DNA from 3 places in the Salegentibacter salegens genome. Region 2 is predicted to be linked to each of the others. Evidence: riboswitches for the same ligand, from Rfam matches in the RefSeq annotation. Region 2 holds a riboswitch; each other region holds the start of a gene.

Region 1 (4,291 bases), 1.8 Mb from region 2:
ATGGCCTGAAACTATAATAACATCGTCTACCCTACCGGTAATTCGGTAATAACCAACTTCATCCCTTAAAGCACCATCGCCGGTAAAATACATATTTTCAAACGTAGAAAAATAGGTAGTCTTATAACGTTCGTGGTCTCTCCAAACCGTTCGGGCCATACCGGGCCAAGGGTATTTAATACATAAACGGCCATCTACCTGATTTCCTTTTAATTCATTCCCGTTTTCATCCATTAAAGCAGGTTGAACTCCCGGAAACGGCAAGGTTGCATAGGTTGGTTTTACCGGAGTTACATAAGGAATTGGGGTAATCATAATTCCGCCGGTTTCCGTTTGCCACCAGGTATCTACAATCGGGCTTTTATTTTTTCCTACATTATCATTATACCAGTGCCAGGCTTCCTCATTAATAGGTTCACCAACAGTTCCCAGAACCTTTAAAGAAGAAAGATCGTGGCTTTCTACAAATTCTATATTCCTTTTGGCCAAAGATCTAATTGCCGTTGGCGCGGTATAAAACTGATTTACCTTATGTTTTTCCACTACATCCCAAAATCTTCCGGCATCAGGATAAGAAGGAACGCCTTCAAACATTACTGTAGTTGCGCCGTTTGCCAGTGGGCCGTATAAAATATAAGAGTGGCCGGTTATCCAGCCAATATCAGCTGTACACCAATACACATCACCTTCTTTATACTGAAAAACATTTTTAAAAGTATAGGCTGTGTAAACCATATATCCGGCCGTGGTGTGCAACATTCCTTTTGGTTTCCCGGTGGAACCTGAAGTATACAGAATAAAAAGAGGATCTTCTGCATCCATAGTTTCAGCTTCACATTCATCTGAAGCTTCATCTAATAGCGGTTGCAACCATTCATCACGTCCTTCTTTCATTTCAATATCAGAGTCAAGGCGTTTGGCTACCAAAACCTTTTCTACACCAGGGCATTCTTCCAGGGCTTTATCTACAATTCCTTTAAGGTCTATGGTTTTATTTCCACGGTAAGAACCATCAGAGGTAATAAGCATCTTACAATCGGCATCATTAGTTCTCGTAGCGAGTGCTTTTGAAGAAAAACCTGCAAAAACTACAGAGTGTATTGCTCCAATCCTGGCACAGGCCAGCATCGCAACAGCAAGTTCTGGAATCATGGGTAAGTAAATACAAACCCGGTCGCCTTTTTTAATTCCCTGATTCTTTAACACATTCGCAAACTTGTTTACCTTCTTATGAAGTTCTCCATAGGAAATATGCTGCGCTTCTTCTTCAGGATCGTTAGGCTCCCAGATAATTGCGGTTTTGTCTGACCGATTAAAAAGATACCGATCTATACAATTTTCGGTTATATTAAGTTTAGCATTTTCAAACCATTTTACTTCAGGTTTCTTAAAATCCCAGCTTAATACATTATCCCATTTTTTTCGCCACGAAAAATGTTCTTCGGCTACCTCTTCCCAAAAATTTTCCGGCTCTCTAACCGATTTTCTATAAACTTGAAAATATTCCTCTAAATTCTTAATATGATAATTACTCATAACTTAAATAAATATGTTGATGGTTAAGGGGGTTAATATTGAAAAATATAAAATATCTTTCCTGCAATTTATAAAAACCTTCGGAAACCAAATACCCAAATCTCGTTAATATTGGGCTTTTTCAAGTTTTGCGAGAAGTTTAATAGAATAGAAATTTTGGGATAAAAATTCGAAACAAACTCAGTAAAGAGCTTCTTTGAATTTTAATTTCAAAATAAACAGGTATAAAAAATGGTCTTTTTTAAGATAAGCCCATTTTAAAAAGAAGTAAACTACCTCGCAGCAAGCTCACGAGGCATTCATAGAAAATAATATTTTTAATTTCCAGGCATCCCGATATCTCGGGAGGAGCATTAAATCTCAATTATCGAGTAAAAGATTAATGCTCCACAAATTTTTGATGGTCGCTTAGCCATTTATTTAAATGAGCGTTTTCTTTTTGGGAGACTTTTTTATTGGTTTTCTTCTCCCTCCATGCATTTTCAGATTCTCTCCTAATATAAATTTTTGATCTCTGCCCCAAAGCGACTCCAAAAGCCTTTAATGTAATTTCGGCTTTCGCAACATATGCATCATCGGTGCGCTGTAAATTTATAAGTCTCATTTTTACAATTGTTTCGATTGATTAGCAAATACTGCAATCTTCATTTTGCAAAGACTATGCCCGCAACCAAAGTATTCACAAAGATGTCTTTTTATTACCGAAACTTTAACTTGTGAAAAACTATGTTTATAACTCAGAGCTGTTTTCATAAAACCGCCGATTATTCCCTTTAACTTTACTCTTGTAAAATCATACCGGCGGGTATTACATTTTGTAATAAACAAGGGGAATCATGTGAGAATCATGAGCTGTTGCGCAACTGTAAAGTAGAGTTATCTACAAGCCAGATCACCTTCCCAACCGGGCTGACTTTTGCTTTCGCATAAAAAGTAAATGTCCAGGATAATATTTTTGCGGCCTTCCCGCTCTTCTCTTCTCCATAGACACCTATTTGCTTTTATGCTTTTGATTTAAAAACTAAAACAAAAGTGATATGAGTATTTTTCAAAAACGGGTAAACTACAAACCTTTCGAATATCCCGAAATCCTTCAGTTTACCGAAGCAATAAACCGATCTTTCTGGGTACATTCTGAAGTAGACTTTACCGCCGATGTACAGGATTTTCATTCCCATCTTAGTGAAAATGAAAAACAGGTGATTAAAAAGAGCCTACTTGCCATTGCACAGATTGAAGTAGCCGTTAAATCCTTTTGGGGCGATTTGTATCAACACCTTCCAAAACCAGAATTTAACGGACTCGGGAGTACCTTTGCTGAATGTGAGTTCAGGCATTCGGAAGCTTATTCCCGCTTGCTTGAAGTTTTAGGCTATAACAACGAGTTCGAGAAATTAATTGAAACTCCTGTTATCAAAAAAAGGGTAGCATATCTTTCTGAAGCTTTAGCAAATACAAAATCTTCAGATGAAAAAAAATACGTGTTTTCCCTTATTTTATTTTCGATCTTAATTGAAAACGTATCCCTTTTTAGTCAGTTTGCCATTATTCTTTCTTTTAGCCGATTTAAAGGCGTAATGAAAAATGTGAGCAATATAATTGCCTGGACTTCGGTAGATGAACAAATTCACGCCAATGCCGGGATTTATATCGTTAACCAGATTAAAAATGAATTTCCTGAATTTTTCAACGAGGAAACCAAAACTCAAATTAGGGAAATCATTGCCCACTCTATGGAAGTGGAGTCTGAAATCCTGGATTGGATCTTTGCTGATGGTGCTCTAGAACAGTGCAAAAAAGAAGACCTGCTGAATTTCATGAAATATCGCGTAGACGACAGCCTTCAAAAAATTGGTTTGGAAAAAATATATTTCGTTTCAGAATATGATTATAAAGCCATGTTATGGTTTGAGGAAGAAGTTTTCGCCAATAGTTTAGACGACTTTTTTGCCAAGCGCCCGGTAGATTATACCAAACACGATAAGAGCATCACAGCCGATGATCTTTTTTAATAAGATTTCCGAAGAAATAATTCAACTTAAAATCCAGCAAAATGCCCGAAACAATAATTAAAGAAACCCAACAAGAACGCCTATGGTGGCTCAATGAAGAAAGCCAGCAAATACTTAACCGCGGCTATTTACTAAAAGGAGAAACCACAAAATCTGCTATTGAGCGCGTTGCAAATGCAGCTGCAAAAAGGCTCTACAAACCCGAACTGGCTGAAGCTTTTATAGAAATGATAGAGCGTGGATGGATGAGTTTAAGTTCACCTATTTGGGCCAATATGGGCACCGAACGCGGATTGCCAATCTCCTGTTTTAATGTATATGTACCCGATAATATTGAAGGTATTACCCACAAACTGGGCGAGGTAATTATGCAAACCAAGATTGGTGGTGGTACTTCCGGATATTTTGGAGAACTAAGGGGCCGTGGTAGCGCGGTAACCGATAACGGAAAAAGTAGCGGAGCAACCAGTTTTATGAAGCTTTTTGATACCGCTATGGATACTATTTCTCAAGGTGGTGTGCGCCGGGGAGCTTTTGCAGCTTACCTGGATATAGACCATCCCGATATTAAGGAATTTCTGGAGATAAAAAATATTGGAAATCCAATTCAGAATTTATTTTACGGCGTTTGTGTGCCCGATTACTGGATGCAAGAAATGATAGATGGCGATCGTGATAAACGGGAAATCTGGGCTAAAGTTTTAGAAAGCAGGCAGCAAAAAGGCTTGCCCTACATTTTCTTT
Region 2 (4,291 bases):
CCGGTTCATCTATTTGAATTATTTGTATCCCGGCTTGTTCCAAATCCAGTACTTCCTTTCGAATTGCTAAAGCTATTTGTCTGCAGGTTATGGATCGCGGCTGGTCGTCTCTTACAAAGGACCATTGTAGAATAGTTACAGGCCCTGTTAGCATTCCTTTTACCCATTTACTGGTTAGCGATTGCGCATATTTAGACCAATAAACTGTCATTGCTTTTGGCCTGGAAACATCACCATATACTATAGGAGGTTTAACACATCGGCTACCATAACTTTGCACCCACGCCCTTTTTGTAAACAGAAAACCATCTAACTGCTCTCCAAAATACTCTACCATATCGTTTCGTTCATATTCCCCGTGAACAAGAACGTCCAAACCTATTTTTTCCTGCCACTCAATGGCCTTTTCGGTTTCTTTCTTTAATAAACCATCATATTGTTCTGGTGATAATTTTCCCTTTTTAAATTGCGCCCTCCAACTTCTCACCTCTTTAGTTTGCGGGAATGAACCAATGGTAGTGGTAGAAAACCGAGGTAGACCCAGTACTTTTTGCTGCTGAATTTTTCTTGAACTAAAAGGATTATCCCGCTGGGTATCTTTTATTGAAATCTGATCAACACCGTCTTTAACATTTTTGTTATGAATTAGACTAGAAGTTTTCCTACTCTTAACAGCTTCCAGGTTCTCTTTAAATTCATTTAGGAGATGTTCTTCAGTTCTTCCCGTTGCTAAGGCTTGCAGTGTTTTTAATTCTTTCACTTTTTGCCTGGCAAACGCCATCCAGTTTTTAATTTCTGGATTTATTTCCGTCTCCACCTCAAGATCGTATGGGACATGCAATAATGAGCAGGAAGGGGCAATAAGCAATCTATCCGAACCTAATTTATCCTGTGCTTTTTGAATAAGCCTTAGTGAATTTTCAAAATCATTTTTCCAAATATTTCGGCCATCTAATATTCCAAGAGATAAATTTAGGCCGTTGGGGATATCATCAAGAACCTGGTCTAATTGTGATGGGCATCGCACCAAATCAATATGTAATACATCTACCGGAAGCTTAAGACTCAAGCCAAGATTGTCCTTAAGACCTTCAAAATACGTCGCAATTATAAACTTAAGATCAGGGAATTTTTTTCTAATCTCACCATATACAAAAGTGAAAGCTTCCCTGGTTTTCTCATTTAAATCTAAAGCTAAAAAAGGCTCATCAAATTGAATCCATTCTGCTCCTTCCTTCTGTAGATGGGATAAAAGATCCAGGTAAACGGGTAATAGTTTATCTACCAGGTCTATTTTATCGAACCCCTCCTCTTTCTCTTTTCCTAATAAAAGATAAGTAACCAATCCAATAACCACCGGTTTAGGATTAACCCCAGCACCTTTTGCTTCCACAAATTCACCAAGAATTTTATTGGAGTTAAGCTTGAAATTTTGGTTTTTGGAAAATTCAGGAACTATATAGTGATAATTCGTATCAAACCACTTGGTCATTTCCATAGCAGTAATATCTAAACCCTCTTTTTGATAGCCTCTCGCCATCGCAAAGTATAAATCCAGATTGGTTAAACCACTTTTACCTTCAATTTCCCTATAGCGTTCAGGAATGGCTCCTACGCTAAGGGTCATATCCAGTACCTGATCATAATAAGAAAAATCATTGCAGGGAACCAGGTCAATTCCTTCCTCTTTTTGAAGGTTCCAGTTTTCCCAGCGGCTTTTCTTTCCAGCTTGAAGGAGATCTTGAAGTTCGTTTTTGCCCGACCAATATTGCTCGCAGGCTTTTTTGAGTTCTCTGTTGCTACCAATTCGCGGATAGCCAAGAATGTGCGTTTGCATTTCTAACTTTTAATAATTAAACAATTAGTTTTAAAAGTCTTTAAAAATGCTTCGTAATGCCGAGCGATAAGAAAAAAGGAATAGAAAGACATACCGAAAAGGATATAACTGTCATGTAAAATGAAAATTATTCTTATGGTACATCTCTAAGACCTAAGCTTCAGACCGCGAAAGCATTGTCCAATCAGAATAGGCAGGTCTCCTGACTTGTAACAGCTGCTGTCATCCTTCCCGCATTATGCAGTGGATATTGTTAGGACAGCACCTTTAAATTGTTACTTACAGTTGCGCGACAGTTCGTGATTTTCACACGATTCCCTATTAATCTACCTTAAGTAAAACCTTTTCTGTTTGATGAAGTATGTAAAGAACTTATGAAGGATAAACTTATGGATTATTTATTTAATTTCTAAGTATTCATTAAGCTTATATGCTATTGCCATAGTTCTAGCTTTGGAATAAATTGATTATGAGCATTGAACCTATGAATAATAAGAAAAATATTATTCTATTTTAGGCTGAAGTCTGCCCTAGTAACTTTGAAAAAACCTTTCCTCCCGGATCTCCTACTTACCGAAAAGATAAGCCTCAATGGCTCCTTAAAAGCATTAAACTCCTGCCCAGGAGTATTAACCTCATAGAGTTTTTCCATTCTATTTCTCTGGTTAAACTCAATTGACTCGTAAAACATATTTAAAAATAAACAATTATATTCAACATTAAAATCAATACCTTTCACTTATATTTTGAACAGAGTATTTTTTATTATATGCTTGATTTAAACCAGTTAAGGAAAATTTTTATTGCTGTATTGCTAATTCTTTCTTCTTGTGATACTTCAGAAAAACAGGAACAAACTTATAAAATTGGTTTTGCGCAGGCAATGACTACTGATAATTGGCGGGAAGAAATGAACAGAGCCATGAAGGTAGAGGCTTCAATGCATCCAGATTTCAACCTTCAAATTAAAGATGCCCAAAATGATGTTGCTAAACAGATTAAACAAATAGAAGATTTTATTTCTAAAGAAGTAGATGTTCTAATTGTTTCCCCCATTCAATCAGTTCCTATTACCCCGGTTATAGAAAAAGCAATGAAAGCTGGAATTCCTACCATAGTAATAGATCGTAAAATTGAAGGAAGTAATTATACCGCTTATGTTGGGGCAAATAATATTGAAATTGGTAAAAATGCCGCAAATTATATCGTTTCCAATTCAAAACCAAACCAAGAGGTGGAGCTGATAGAGATCACTGGCTTACAAACTTCTTCCCCAGCATTTGAACGAAGCCAGGGTTTTCATGAAGTATTGGCTTATCATGAAAATACAAAAATTGTAGCTACAATTGCCGGAGATTGGGAAAAAACTTCCGTAGGAGATAATTTAAAATCTATTTTGGATTCGGTGGGCAGTACAGATTATATTTTTGCTCATAACGATCGCATGGCAATGGGAGCCTGGGAAATAGCCCGAAGTAAAAACCTAGAAGATAGTATCCAAATTATTGGAGTAGACGGGCTTTTTGGTCCCAATGGTGGTATTCAACTTGTAAAGGAAGATATTCTCACAGCCACTGTGCTTTACCCTACTGGTGGTGCTGAGGCCATTAAGCTAGCAGTTCAATTATTGGAAGGGGACCAAATTGATAAAAACAACATCCTGAATACGGTAGTTATCGATGAGATGAATGTAGATATCATGCAAAACCAGTTCAATAAAATGAACCAGCAGCAAAATGATATTGAGCAACAACAATCGGTAATTAGGGAACAGATAACCACTTATAACTCCCAAACTAACCTTTTGAAAATAATGGTTGGTTTAATTCTTTTACTCTTGTTGCTTGGTTTTTGGGCAGTTTATCTGGTATTTAAATTAAAGAAACGAAAACGTATATTAGAGCTTAATAATGAGAAAATAATTACGCAACGTAATCAAATAGAAAAATTTGCAGAGCAACTAAAAATTTCCAATGAGGTGAAGATTAATTTCTTTACCGCTCTTTCACATGAATTTAAGACTCCACTAACCCTAATTACCAGTGCTATAGAAAGCATAGCGCAAAACCATCATAAACAACTTAAGGATTTTTCCTATGAAACTAACCTCATCAGCAAAAATTCAGGTCGATTATTGCGGCTTATTAATGAGCTTTTAGATTTTAGAAAACTCGAAAGCGGCAGCTTTAGGCTAAAGCCTTTAAAAACCAATCTATATGAATTTATAAAAAATATTTACCAAGATTTTGAAACCGAAGCGATAAGAAAATCTATTGATCTTGATCTGGCGGCCAATAATAAAGAGATCATAGTTTATATTGACAGGGATATGATGGACAAGGTGTTTTTTAATATGCTTTCCAATGCTTTTAAATTCACCCCAAAAAATGGACAGATTAGTATTAAGATCGAAAAGACAGGCAATAACAAAGTTGAGGTGCGCTTTAAAGATTC
Region 3 (4,291 bases), 1.8 Mb from region 2:
TAGCAATCCATCTTCCTCCAAAATATATTCTGCGGTTGCGTTCATTACGATAGTTTCTTCCACTTCTAGAGTTTCTAAATTAATTACCGCCACAAAATCATCAGTATCTGTATCAAAAGAAGCTAAATTGGTTACATAGGCTTTTCCATTTTCAACTGCCCCATACATTGGTATATTTAGGTCATTTTCTATTTTTCCTATCAGCTCAAAAGTATAGCGATCTACTACACTTATAAGGTTAGAGCCATTAGAGATTATAAAAGCCTGTTCATCATTAAAGAAAATAGATTGCGTATAAAGTCCCACATCTTCTCCTTCATTAACTGTTTGAAAAATTTCCGGTTCAATATTTTGAAGATCATTATTTATAAAACTAACACTACCGCCGCCAGAGCTTCCTTCATTCAGCACAAAAAAGCCATCGGCATAAGCTCCTTCTTCAGGTTGTGGATCTACTGGATCAACAATATCATCATCGCTACTACACGAATTTAAAAATAAGCCACTTAAAATGGCCAGAGTTAATAGTTTACTTATTCTTTTCATTGGTTTAAAAATTTAGCATTAAGTGGTGCAAATAGACAGTTTAAAATAAGCAGGTTAACTAACTATTTGCCGCCAGCATCATGCTGGTTAAAAATTAAGGTTTAGATATATATTAAAATTTCTACCGGGCATCCACCGGTCTTCTATACTTTGGTATTCTTCACTAAAAATATTAAGCACTCTTGCACCAATTTTATAGGTATTTTTCCTGCCAAAATCGAAGGAAAAACCCAGGTTTGAAACCAAATAAGCATCCATATTATAGCGGGAATTATTATCAGATCTGGTAAAAACTTCACCATTATATAAAAGCTGATAATCGACACTAAAATCTTTAAAAGCATAAGTAAGTGCACCTGTGGCTTTATGAAACGGTACATAGATAAGCTGGTAACCGGTATTCATATTTTCTGAAACCGTATACGCATAAGTACCAGAGGCGCTAATTTGATGATCTTTAAAAATCTCTTTTTCCCAGCCGGTAAGCACTTCAATTCCGTAGGTTTCTACTTTTTCTTCGTTTTTTGGGCGCCAAACACCATTTTCTGAAGGCAACCAACGTATCATATCATCAATTTTAATATAATACCCGGTAAGGCTAAACTTGAAGTTTTTATGTTTAAAATGGTTTCCCAATTCAATCTGGTTGGAAGTTTCAGCCCCCAAATCAAGGTTTCCGGCTCCTGCCCAGTAAAGATCATTATAGGTAGGAATTCTAAAATTCCTGGAAATATTCATTTTTAAGCTATAGAAATCGGTAAATTTATAATGCGTTCCTGCAGAAAATAATAACGGACTCTCATAGTTATCGGTTATCTCTTTTCTTATTCCCAATTCATATTGAAATTTCTGGAACGGGCGGTGTTTCATTAAAAATGCCGAAGAAAAGATATTTCGGGTATTCGCTGTAATTCCAGATCCCCTGCCATCGGTATAAGTATTTGTCAATACAGCATTTAATTCCAGGTTTTTTGATACCGAATAATTTAAATCATATTTACCAATAAAGGTTTGAGCTTCCCCAGATGAATAATTATCAGAAGTAATATTGGCGTAATACCGGTAGTTTTCATCCAGAAGTGCCAACCGCGCAACCGAAATAAAATCACCAAACTCCCCTATCCATTCCAGTAAGTTTCGGGTATCAAAATTCTGGTATTTTGTTTTGGTTTCTGAAGGACGAATCACTGAGAAATGACGTTCTCCATCAAAAATCTCACTATAAAATTTTATGGTGTTTTTTTTATTTAAACGATAAGCAAAACCCAGGTTTAGATTGTTGTTATAAAATTCACCATTTTGGTTCTTTCTTCCCTCAATTGGCCAATCATAATCATTATCTGAAGAATTCCTGGCCGCCGCCACGCTCAAACTCCATTTTTTTCCTGAAGTTTTTATTTTATAGCGGGCATCCAGGGTATTAAAACTTCCATATTGAAAAAAAATATCCTGCTTTGTTTTTCCGGTAAAATCAAGGTTGGTATTTAAATGCACCGTGCCACCAATGGCTCCGGTACCGTAAACTACACTTCCGCCACCACCACGAACGCTAATATTATCGAAACCGGCAGCGTTCAATGTGTTAAAATCGGTTTGGCCGTTAAACTGTGAGTTTATATTAATTCCGTTCCACAAAACGGCGGTTTGCGAAGCAGTGGTACCACGAAAAGATGGAGAAGAAACCATTCCAAGGCCATTTTCTTTGAAATAAATATTGGTATTAAAATTTAATGCTGAAGTAAGCAGCGCCCCGTTTTTCTTTAAAACTGAATCGTTTAAAACAGTAACCTGCTGGCCGGTAGAAAAATCTTTCAGCTTGGTATCGGTCAAAAATACCTCGTCCAATACGTTAACAGTATCGTTTTGACCAAAAACAGGCAAGCTAATTAGCAGGCCAAGAAATAGAGTATAAAAGTGCGTTTTTTTCATCTGCCCCTGACTTTTATCCCGAAAGTCTAAGAATTTATTGGTTATATTCTGGCAGGTCTCCTGGCTCGCGTCTTGTTGTTTACCTTCCCATTCCAAATAAGAACAGTGGTTTTTGAAGTGATAACAACAAGCGTCCTATTACAGACTAAGCTTACAGTTGCGGGAACAGCTCAGGCTCTCAAAGTTTGAGGTACGAAGTTTGAAATATGAAGTAAAAAAATCTAACTTCTAATCTCGTACTTCCAACTTTTTCCTGATTCCCTTTTAATCGGCGTGAAAAAATCACATCCGAACCAAAAATTTCAATGCGAAATTAAACATTTATCTGAGTTGCGACTATAAAATTCTAAATAATCTTACTTTTGAACATTCCTATTATAAATATTCTATATAAAAGTTTTCGTCACCCTGAACTTGTTTCAGAGCTTGCCCCGTAATTATTCGGGGGTCTAAAATGAGGATAGAATCATATAAATTCAATTCATTTATACTACCATAAAATGAAAATAAAGACTGTAAAAGCACTTAATCTTCTACTCCTTTTTTTAGTATTTTCCGCCTGTAAAAACGAGCAGAAAGATCAAAATACAGTTTCAGCACAATCTCAAGAATTGGTTGAATTAAGACACGCTACTAATTTCAACATCAGTGACTTTGGCGACTATTATATTTTAAAAGTAGAAACCCCCTGGCCTGATGCCGAAAAAGCTTTTAAATATCTGCTAACAAGAGAAAACGCTGAAATTCCTTCTAATTTGGAATATGATCAAAAAGTGCAAATTCCGATAGAAAAAATGGTGGTGACTTCTACCACGCATATTCCGGCTTTAGAAACTTTAAATGAAGAAAAAAGCTTGATTGGTTTTCCCGGACTCGATTATATTTCTTCGGTAAAAACCAGGAAATTGATAAATTCCGGAGAAATTAAAGAATTAGGGAAAAATGAAAATATAAACACCGAAGTGCTTATTGATCTTGATCCTGAGGTAGTGATTGGTTTTGCCATAGACGGAAATAATAAAACATTTGAAACTATTCAAAAAATAGGAATTCCAGTGATGTACAACGGAGATTGGACCGAGAAAACCCCGTTGGGAAAGGCCGAATGGATTAAATTCTTTGGCGTGTTTTACGATAAACTAGAGGAAGCTGAAAAGATTTTCAATGAAATAGAAACCGATTATAATGAAGCAAAAGAATTAGCAAAATCGGCAGAAAAATCGCCAAAAGTTTTAAGCGGAGCAATGTATAAAGATCAGTGGTACTTGCCTTATGGAAATTCGTGGCATGCACAGTTTATAAAAGACGCCAATGCAAATTACGTATATGCCCAAACCCAGGGAAACGGCAGTATGGCACTATCTTTTGAAAGCGTACTTGCAAAGGCTCAGGATGCTGAATTTTGGATAAGCGCGGGACAGTATACTTCTTACACGCAGCTTTTGGAAGAATCGCAACATTACCAGCAATTTGAGGCTGTAGAAAACAAAAAGGTCTACAGTGTAAGCTTAACAAAAGGGGAAACCGGCGGAGTGCTTTATTTTGAATTAGGCCCGCAGCGTCCAGATTTAGTACTTAAGGATCTTGTTTCTATTTTTCATCCCAACTTAATTCCTGAATATGAAAACAGGTTTTTTAAGGCATTGGAAGAATAAATCATTAAAGGTTCAATTTTACTTGATTTCGAGGTAAGTCCCAGGGCATTTAAATCTCGATTATCGAGTGAAATTCCATTATCGTTCTTCTTTAATTTTATCTCCTCATTTTATTTCAGATATTTACACAGAAATAAATCACCGGCCTTGTTGCAGTCCCA

What was found. A riboswitch is a leader RNA that binds a small molecule or an ion and turns the genes downstream of it on or off. The one in region 2 is predicted to bind cobalamin.
Region 1: another riboswitch for cobalamin. It lies ahead of B5488_RS04855 (ribonucleotide-diphosphate reductase subunit beta); the one in region 2 lies ahead of metE (5-methyltetrahydropteroyltriglutamate--homocysteine S-methyltransferase).
Region 3: another riboswitch for cobalamin. It lies ahead of B5488_RS04540 (TonB-dependent receptor plug domain-containing protein); the one in region 2 lies ahead of metE (5-methyltetrahydropteroyltriglutamate--homocysteine S-methyltransferase).

What each region holds. Positions count from the first base shown of each region.
Region 1 covers NZ_LT670848.1:1,073,952-1,078,242, forward strand. Annotated here, with positions in the region: gene acs (acetate--CoA ligase) at 1-1,536, opposite strand, end outside; gene B5488_RS04850 (hypothetical protein) at 1,916-2,140, opposite strand; cobalamin riboswitch at 2,322-2,456, shown strand; gene B5488_RS04855 (ribonucleotide-diphosphate reductase subunit beta) at 2,574-3,548, shown strand; gene B5488_RS04860 (ribonucleoside-diphosphate reductase subunit alpha) at 3,590-4,291, shown strand, end outside.
Region 2 covers NZ_LT670848.1:2,846,629-2,850,919, reverse strand. Annotated here, with positions in the region: gene metE (5-methyltetrahydropteroyltriglutamate--homocysteine S-methyltransferase) at 1-1,837, opposite strand, end outside; cobalamin riboswitch at 2,013-2,198, opposite strand; gene B5488_RS12715 (substrate-binding domain-containing protein) at 2,607-4,291, shown strand, end outside.
Region 3 covers NZ_LT670848.1:1,007,220-1,011,510, forward strand. Annotated here, with positions in the region: gene B5488_RS04535 (YncE family protein) at 1-546, opposite strand, end outside; gene B5488_RS04540 (TonB-dependent receptor plug domain-containing protein) at 634-2,475, opposite strand; cobalamin riboswitch at 2,509-2,788, opposite strand; gene B5488_RS04545 (ABC transporter substrate-binding protein) at 2,976-4,130, shown strand; gene B5488_RS04550 (FecCD family ABC transporter permease) at 4,278-4,291, shown strand, end outside.